DNA from 2 places in the Kitasatospora sp. NPDC091335 genome. Region 1 is predicted to be linked to the other one. Evidence: riboswitches for the same ligand, from Rfam matches in the RefSeq annotation. Region 1 holds a riboswitch; the other holds the start of a gene.
The links. A riboswitch is a leader RNA that binds a small molecule or an ion and turns the genes downstream of it on or off. The one in region 1 is predicted to bind ZMP and ZTP.
Positions count from the first base shown of each region.

Region 2: it holds a riboswitch for ZMP and ZTP, as region 1 does, so the genes downstream of both, ACIQOW_RS23345 (glycine hydroxymethyltransferase) here and ACIQOW_RS27975 (bifunctional 5,10-methylenetetrahydrofolate dehydrogenase/5,10-methenyltetrahydrofolate cyclohydrolase) in region 1, are expected to answer to the same signal.

Region 1 is NZ_JBIVUM010000015.1:86,933-91,442, reverse strand. Features, by position in the region: gene ACIQOW_RS27985 (hypothetical protein) at 1-79, opposite strand, end outside; gene ACIQOW_RS27980 (dienelactone hydrolase family protein) at 281-1,006, shown strand; gene ACIQOW_RS27975 (bifunctional 5,10-methylenetetrahydrofolate dehydrogenase/5,10-methenyltetrahydrofolate cyclohydrolase) at 1,027-1,887, opposite strand; ZMP/ZTP riboswitch at 1,935-2,020, opposite strand; gene ACIQOW_RS27970 (phosphodiester glycosidase family protein) at 2,153-4,510, opposite strand, start outside.
Region 2 is NZ_JBIVUM010000011.1:79,666-84,175, forward strand. Features, by position in the region: gene ACIQOW_RS23340 (aldehyde dehydrogenase family protein) at 1-858, shown strand, start outside; gene ACIQOW_RS23345 (glycine hydroxymethyltransferase) at 1,043-2,503, opposite strand; ZMP/ZTP riboswitch at 2,524-2,621, opposite strand; gene ACIQOW_RS23350 (ABC transporter permease) at 2,926-3,900, shown strand; gene ACIQOW_RS23355 (ABC transporter substrate-binding protein) at 4,056-4,510, shown strand, end outside.

The DNA of each region.
Region 1 (4,510 bases):
CCGACGCCCCCGGCGCCGCCATCACACCGGCGGCCACCAGCAGTGCCGCCCCCGTACCCAGAGCCGCGATTCGACGCATGGCCATCTCCCTTGCCGTATCCGGATCACGTGTGCGGTCAGCATGCCGAAGATGCGACCGGATGTACCCACTGGTGACACAACTGGCGGTCGGCCCTCCCGTTTGCGTGGGCAGCCGCGGCGTACGGCGCCACGGCCCGCCGCTCTGCCGACAGCCAAGGCGGGCCCGCATGGACCCCAACCGCCACTACAGTCCGGTGACATGACGACGGTCACCACACGCACGGTCGAGTACCCCGCCGACGGACTGACGATGGTCGGGCACCTCGCGCTGCCCGCCGGGAGCGGCCGCGGGCCCGCGGTGCTGGTCGGGCCCGAGGGTCCTGGCCTGAACGACTTCCAGCGCCGCCGCGCCGACGCCCTCGCCGAACTGGGGTACGTGGCGCTGGCGTTCGACATCAACGGCGGGCGCTGGTTCACCGATCCGCAGGAGATGCTGGCGCACGTGCTCCCGCTGCTCGCCGCCCCCGAGCGGCTGCGGGACATCGGCCATGCGGCACTGGACGTGCTGCGGGCCGAGCCCCGGACCGACCCCGAGCGGATCGCCGGCATCGGCTACGGCACCGGGGGCGCCGTCGTGCTGGAACTCGGGCGCGACGGGGTCGACCTGCGGGCGATCGGGACGGTCAACGCGGTGACCACGGGCCGCCCGGGCGAGGCGGCGCGCATCCGCTGCCCGGTGTGGGCCGGGGTCGGGTCGGAGGATCCGATCATGCCGCCCGCGCAGCGGGAGGCCTTCGCCGCCGAGATGCAGGACGCGGGCGTCGACTGGCGCCTGGTGGTCTACGGCGGCGCGCTGCACGCCTTCCACCACCCGATGGTCGACCAGGAGGTGCTGCCCGGCGTCGGCCACCACCCGCTGCACGCGCGGCGGGCGTGGCGCGACATCGTCGGCCTGCTCGCGGAGTGCCTGCCCGTGACGGAGTGAACCGGGGGCGGGGCGGAGCGTCAGGGCCTGGAGGGAGCGGGGGCCGGTGCAGGCAGGGCGAGTTGGCGTGCGGCGGCCTCGACGGTCTGGGCGAGGAGGACGGCGATGGTCATCGGGCCGACGCCGCCGGGCACGGGGGTGATCAGGCTCGCCCGATGGCGGGCGGTCCCGAAGTCGACGTCCCCGACGTTGCCCGGGTTGTAGCCCGCGTCGACCACCACGGCGCCGGGCTTGACGTCCGCCCCCTCGATGAAGCGCGGGAGGCCGACGGCGGCGACCAGGACGTCGGCCTCGCGCACGATCGCGGGCAGGCCGACGGTGCGGGAGTGGCAGTAGGTGACGGTGGCGTCCCGTCCGAGCAGGAGCAGGCCGGCGGGCTTGCCGAGGATGGGGCTGCGTCCCACCACGACGGCGTGCTTGCCGGTGAGGTCGACGTCGTATTCGTCCAGCAGGCGCATGATCCCTCCGGGCGTGCAGGAGACGAAGCCGGGCAGTCCGAAGGCCGTCGCGGCGAAGGAGTGCGTGGTGACCCCGTCGACGTCCTTGCCGGGGGCGATCGCCTCGAACGCGGCGCGCTCGTCGAGGTGCGGCCCGACCGGGTGTTGGAGCAGGATGCCGTGCACGTCCGGGTCCTCGGACAACTCGGTGACGGCCTCCACCAGCCCGGCGGTGCTCACCGAGGCGGGGAGGGCGACATGCCGCGAGCGGATGCCGGCCTTCGCGCAACGGGCCTGCTTCATCCGGACGTAGGTGACCGAGGCCGGGTCCTCCCCCACCAGGACGGTCGCCAGGCACGGCGACGTGCCGGTGCGGTGGCGGATGTCCTCGGCGGTTGCCGCGCTGGTCTCGATGATCCGGCGGGCGAGATCCGTGCCGTTCATCAGCCGCGCCTGCTGTGTCTGCACCACGTGCCACTCCCGAGCTCCACAATGGGTGCCCAGGCGCACGGCATCGACGGGGTGTCAGGCCGCTCCCCGGTGGTTCTCCACCTCAGCGCCAGTCACGGCCCGCGACCACGATAGCCCGTACGGACGGTTCCCGCTCGAAAGTTTCCGGGAAGGCCGCAGGCCCGGGCCGCGAGGAGCGGTCCGGGCCTGCGGTGCACCACTGGAGATTCACTTCCGACCGTTCATTTCTGACGATCCGTCATAGTTTGGCGCACTGACCGCCCTTCGGCCCGTTCACGGTGTTGGCGATGCCGCCGTTCACCGGGTCGGGGGTGTTGCCGGCGCAGTCCAGCGGGCCGCGCACGGTGGTGCCGGCCAGCAGGGTGGCGCCCTTGTTCAGGGCGACGTGCAGCGGCCCGGCGACGGTGCCGCGCAGGATCGCCGTGGTGCCGGTGGTGCCGCTGACGGCGACGGGGCCGTTGACGGTGGTGTCGGTCAGCACCAGGGTGCTCGCGCCGCGGGCGGAGAGCGGGCCGTTGACGGTGGAGTCCACCGCGATCAGGGCGGCGCCGGGCTGGACCAGGACCGGTCCGTCGATGCTCGCGCCCTCCAGGCAGGTGACGCCCGCGGTGACGGCGAGCGAGGAGTGCTTGCCGCGCACGGTGGTGGTGCAGGCGGGCACCGCGCCGACGGTGAGCGGCTGTTCGGCCTTCACCCCGCCGACGGTGACGCTCAGCGTGCCGCGGCCCGGGCGCAGCCCGGTCAGGGTGCCGGTGGCCGGGTCGTAGGCGGCGAGGGCGCCGCGCGGGGCGCTCGCGGCGGTGCCGATGTGGACGCCGGTGCCGCCCCACTGGGCGGTGACGGGCCAGGCGACGGGCACGGTGCGCTCGCCGTCCTGGGTGAAGGTGGCGTTGACCGGCGCGGCTTCGAGCAGGCCGAGCGCGGTGGGGGCCTTGAGGTCGACGGCGTCGGCGCGGGCGCGGACCTCGGCGCGCAGCCAGGCGGAGGTGTCGTCGGTGACGGCGTAGGGGTCGGTGACCTTGCCGGCGGTGGGGTTGATGCCGAGCATCGTCCAGCCGGTGAAGCCGCCGCGGTCGGGTTCGGAGGCGGGGCCCTTGCCGGAGTTGCCGTTGATCAGGTGCGGGACGCCGTCGATGCTCTGGGCGTGGAAGGCGCCGACGTGGCCGGTGACCATGGCGGCGGACTTGCCCTTGGTGCGGAAGTCGGCGAGCCACTGCTCGACGAGGGCGGCTTCCTTGCGGTCGCTGAGCCGGCTGCCCTGGTCGGGCAGCGGGTCGCGGGTGGGGTGGTGTTCGAAGAGCAGCAGGCCGGTGATGGACGGGTCCTTGGCGGCGCCGTCCAGGGCGTTGCGCAGGGTGGCGATCTGGTCGAAGCCGCTGCCGCGCAGGGTGCCGAGCGAGCTGTTCAGGGTGACGAAGCGGGTGCCCTTGACGTCGAACACCTGGGTGGTGTCGCCGAAGGCGGCCTTGAAGTTGTCGATGGTGCCGGGGCCCATCACCTCGTGGTTGCCGGGCACGTAGTGCCAGGGGATGGTGCGTCCGGTGAGCTGGTCGAACTCGTCGAGGAGCTTGCGGGCGAGGGCGAAGTCGGCGGGGGACGCCTCGTCGACGAAGTCGCCGTCGATGACGAGCAGTTCGGGCTTGGCGGCGGCGATGTCGCGCAGGGTGCGGCGGGCGGCCTGGACGATGTCGCTGTCGGGGCTGCGGGCGATGAACTGGGCGTCGGACATGACGGCGACGCGCAACTGGCGGCCGTCGACGGTGCCGTGGGTGAGCACGACGGGGTCGGTGACCTTGGGCTGGACGGGCAGTTCGACGTCGGGGGCGACCTTGACGCGCAGGTCGGCGAGGGTGAGGGCGCCGCTGTAGGAGCGGGCGGCGCCGGTCTCCATGAGGCGGAAGCGCTGGAAGGTCAGCGGGTACTGGACGCCTGCGGGGATGGGGAATTCGACCTTGCGCCAGCCGTTCCAGGTGACCATCGGGGCGTCGAGGTTGGCGGTGACGCCGGCGGCGGTGCGGTACTGGACGCGCGGCCAGGCGCCGTTGCCGTCGCCTTCGATCCACATGCTGACGGAGCGGGGCTGGCCGGGCAGCACGATGCCCTCGGGGGCGATGGCGTACTGGCCGCGGGTGCCGGTGGACTGGGTGAAGTCGTAGGTCAGGCGCAGGCCGTGGGTGCCGTCGGGGCCGGCGGCGGGGGCGACCGAGCCGCCGGGGGCGCGGTCGTTGCCGGACTTCCAGGCGGCGGCGTCGGAGAAGTCGGCGAAGGGCTTCTCGGTCATGCCGACGGTGACGGCGACGGCGGTCTCCAGGGTGCCGACCGTCAGTCTGAGGGTGGCGGACCTGCCGTCGGCCAGGGCCTTGAGGGTGATGGTGCCGTCGGCGGCGGCGCCGGCCTCGACGACGCCCTCGCCGCCGGTGACCTTGACGTCGGCGGCTTCGACGGGTGCGGCGTGGCCGAGTGCGTCGTAGCCGGTGACGGTGAGGCCGGCGGTGGTGCCGGTGCCTTCGAGGCCGATCGGTTCGTTGCCGGCGGTGATGCGTACGGCGGGGCCGAGCACGGTGAGCGGCAGGACGGACCTGTCGGCGCCCTTGGC
Region 2 (4,510 bases), on a different contig from region 1:
GAGGCCGGGTTCCCCGCGGGCGTGTTCAACCTGGTGACCGGCACCGGAGCGGTGGCGGGCGCGGCGCTCGTCGGGCACCCGGAGGTGGACGTGGTCTCGTTCACCGGCTCCACCGCCGTCGGGCGGCAGGTCGCCGAGACGGCGGGCCGGGGGCTGAAGCGGGTCTCCCTGGAACTCGGCGGCAAGTCGGCCAACGTGGTGCTGCCGGGCGCCGACCTGGCCCGCGCGGTCAAGGTGAACGTCGCCAACGTCTTCGCCAACTCGGGCCAGACCTGTAGCGCGCTGACCCGGCTGCTGGTGCACGAGGACCAGTACGAGGAGGCGGTCGCCAGGGCCGAGGAGGCGGCCGCCCGGTACCGCCCCGGCGACCCGGCCGACCCGCAGACCCGGATCGGCCCGCTGGTCAACGCCAGGCAGCTGGCCCGGGTGCGCGGCTACATCGACGGCGCGCTGGCCGAGGGCGCCCGGCTGGTCGTCGGCGGCTCGGAGCCGGTCGCCGAGCTGCCCACCGGCTACTACGTCCGCCCGACCGTGCTCGCCGACGTGACCCCGGAGATGACGGTCGCCCAGGAGGAGGTGTTCGGCCCGGTCCTGGCGATCCTCCGCTACCGGGACGAGGACCACGCCGCCGAGCTGGCCAACGGCACCCCGTACGGCCTGTCCGGTGGCGTCTGGGCCCGTGACACCGACACCGCCGCCGCCTTCGCGCGCCGCCTCGACACCGGCCAGGTCGACCTCAACGGCGGCCGCTTCAACCCGCTCGCGCCCTTCGGCGGCTACAAGAGCTCGGGGCTCGGCCGGGAGCTGGGCCGCCACGGGCTGGAGGAGTTCCTCCAGTACAAGTCCCTGCAGTACTAGCGGAATCGGGCCGGGTGAGGGGGCGGCGGGAAGGACCGCCGGCCCGGCACCCGGGGCCGTCGAGCGGAGGTTCGACGGCCCCGGGCGGTCTGTGCGCCGCCGTGCCGGCCGCGGGCGGCGGTGGCCGGGCCCCGGCGGTCCGCGTGCCGCCTGCGTGCGGGCCCCGGCGGCTTCCGGCGGGCCGTCAGACCAGGTCGACGCCCGGGTAGAGCGGGTACGGGGCGAGCAGGTCGGCGGCCCGCTTGGCGGTGGCGTCACGGAGGGCCGCGTCCAGGGAGTAGGCCGCCTTGGAGGGGGCGCCCTTCGCGGTGGTGGCGGGGGTGGTGGCGCGCAGGACGGTGTGGATCAGGTCGGCGATCTCGTCCATCTCGGCGGTGCCGAGGCCGCGGGTGGTGAGGGCCGGGGTGCCGAGACGGACGCCCGAGGTGTACCAGGCGCCGTTCGGGTCCTGCGGGACGGAGTTGCGGTTGGTGACGATGCCCGAGTCGAGCAGCGCCGCCTCGGCCTGGCGGCCGGTCAGGCCGTAGCCGGAGACGTCGGCGAGGACCAGGTGGTTGTCGGTGCCGCCGGTGACCAGCTTGCCGCCGCGGCGCAGCAGTCCCTCGGCGAGCGCCCTGGCGTTGTCGACGACGGCGCGGGCGTAGACCTGGAACTCGGGGCGGCGGGCCTCCGCGAGGGCGACCGCCTTGGCGGCCATGACGTGCGAGAGCGGGCCGCCGAGCACCAGCGGGCAGCCGCGGTCGACGTGCTCGGCCAGCTCGGAACGGCACAGCACCATGCCGCCGCGCGGGCCGCGCAGGGACTTGTGGGTGGTGGTGGTGACGATGTGGGCGTGCGGGACCGGGTCGTGGTCACCGGTGAGCACCTTGCCCGCGACCAGGCCGGCGAAGTGCGCCATGTCGACCATGAGGGTGGCGCCGACCTCGTCCGCGATCTCGCGCATCCGGCGGAAGTCGACGAGCCGCGGGTAGGCGGAGTAGCCGGCCACGATGATCAGCGGGCGGAACTCGCGGGCGGTCTCGCGCAGCGCGTCGTAGTCGATCAGGCCGGTGGCCGGGTCGGTGCCGTAGCTGCGCTGCTCGAACATCTTGCCCGAGATGTTGGGCCGGAAGCCGTGGGTGAGGTGGCCGCCGGTGTCCAGGGACATGCCGAGCATGCGCTGGTTGCCGAGCTCCTGGCGCAGCCGCGCCCAGTCCTGCTCGGTGAGGTCGTTGACGTTGCGCACCGCAGCGCGCTCCAGGGCCGGGCTCTCGACCCGCTGGGAGAGGACGGCCCAGAAGGCGGTGAGGTTGGCGTCGATGCCGGAGTGCGGCTGGACGTAGGCGTGGTCGGCGCCGAACAGCTCGCGGGCGTGCTCGGCGGCGATGCCCTCGACGGTGTCGACGTTGCGGCAGCCCGCGTAGAAGCGGCGTCCGACGGTGCCCTCGGCGTACTTGTCGCTGAGCCAGTTGCCCATGGTGAGCAGGACTGCCGGGGAGGCGTAGTTCTCGCTGGCGATCAGCTTGAGCGAGGCGCGCTGGTCGGTCAGTTCGCGGCCGATGGCGGCGGCGATCCGCGGTTCGACGCCGGCGACCACGTCGAGGGCGCTGCGGAAGGCGGTGTCGGCGGCGACGGAGGCGGCGGTGTGGGGCTGCTGCTGGGCCAAGGCGGTCTCCTGGTGGGGATACGGGGGGCCCAGGCGCTCGGCAACGTGCACGTGAGGATTCACGGGGCCGCTTCCCGATGGTTGATTCCATCCCTGCGCGCCAGTTGCGGCCCACCCGGATCGTACCAACCCGGGACGGACTGTGGCGGAGGTCTCAGAATGCGGAACACCCCGTCCGGTTTGCTCTGGTATGCCCGTTGTTTTGCAACGCCAGTGTTTCAGCGAAATGAAGCCGCCACATTTCCCGAAACGATTCGGCGGGAAATACCCGAACGTCCTCCGCGGGTGATTTGCGGAACCTCGGAAGCATCCGATCCAATGTCGCTCGAACGGCCGCCGGGAAACCCCCGGAGGCCGTACCGGAAATGCACACCAGCGCACCCTCACCCATGGGGCGGCGGAGAATTCGGGGGTTACGCCTCATGGCAGTGGTCGACACGGTCCCAGCACCCGCGGCCGGGCCCGCGCCCGCCGCCCACGGCCTGCTCCGCCGGATCCTGCGGGACCGGGTCGGCGCCACCGCCCTGGCCGTGGTGGTGCTGTTCCTGCTGCTCGCCCTCGGCGCCCCGCTGGTCGCCGCGCTGTACGGGAAGAACCCGGTCGACCACTACGGCCAGGACGTCCCCGGCCTGCTCAGCGACGGCGGCCTGCCGATGCTGCCGAACGGCGGGATCTCCGGCGACTTCTGGTTCGGCCTGGAGCCCGGCCTCGGCCGGGACGTGTTCACCCAGCTGCTGTACGGCATCCGCACCTCGCTGCTGATCGCCTTCGCGTCCGCCGCGGTGACCACCACGCTGGGCGTGCTGGCCGGCGTGGCGGTCGGCTACCTCGGCGGGATCACGGACCGGCTGTTCGGATTCCTCGCCAATGTGCTGCTGGCCTTTCCGACCCTGCTCCTGCTGCTCGCGCTCAGCCCGGTGATCCAGTCCCGGCTGGTCGACCCGGGCACCGCGGAACCGGAGTGGATGCAGTTCCTGGTGCTGATCCTGGTTTTCTCGGCGTTCGGCTGGATTCCGCTCGCACTTTCCCTGCGGGCCACCGTCCGATCGCTCCGGGAAAGGGATTTCGTGCAGTCCGCCCGGGCCCAGGGTGCGAGCCGGTTCCATGTCGTCGTCCACGAACTCCTGCCGAATGTTCGCTCGCAGCTGCTGGTGCACGCCACCATGGCGGTGCCGACCTTCGTCGCCTCCGAGGCCGCGCTGTCCTTCCTCGGCGTCGGCATCACCGAACCCGTCCCCGACTGGGGGCGGATGATCGCGCGCGGCTCCGAGGTCTTCCAGGCCGACCCCACCTACATGGTGTTCCCCGGGGTGGCACTGCTGCTGTTCGTCGTCGCCTTCAACCTGCTCGGCGACGCCGTCCGGGACGCGCTCGACCCGCGCACCGGAGCGCGCTGAGCCCGCTCGGCGCCCGCTGAGCCGACGCGGCCCGCGCACCGGAGCACCGGTGCCTGCCGGGCCCCATCGACCACCCCCTCACATCCGTCAACCCGAGACATCCGTCAACCCGAGCCCGTCCCGGCACGATCCGCCGGGGCAAGGAGAGATTCGCCATGCGCTGGACCAGACCGTCCCTCGCCGTCATCGCCACCGCCCTGCTGGCGACCTCCTGCTCGGCCGGCGCGGGCAGCACCACCGGCTCCGGCACCGCCGGGGCCTCCGCCAAGGAGACCTCCCCGCTGACCGCCGTGCTCGGCAGCGAGCAGGAGAGCGCCGGACCGGCCCCGGCCGTGCCCGGCGCCCGGGCGGGCGGCACCGTGAACGTGTACAACAGCGTCGAGTTCCGCCACCTGGACCCGCAGAAGGTCTACGCGGGCGCCACCTACAACGCCTCGCTGCTCTGGGGCCGCCAGCTGACCCAGTACCAGGTCGTGGACGGCAAGGCCAGGCTGGTCGGCGACCTGGCCACCGACACCGGCACCCCCGCCGACGGCGGACGCACCTGGACGTACCGGCTCAAGCAGGGCGTCGCCTGGGAGGACGGGCAGCCGATCACCTCCCAGGACGT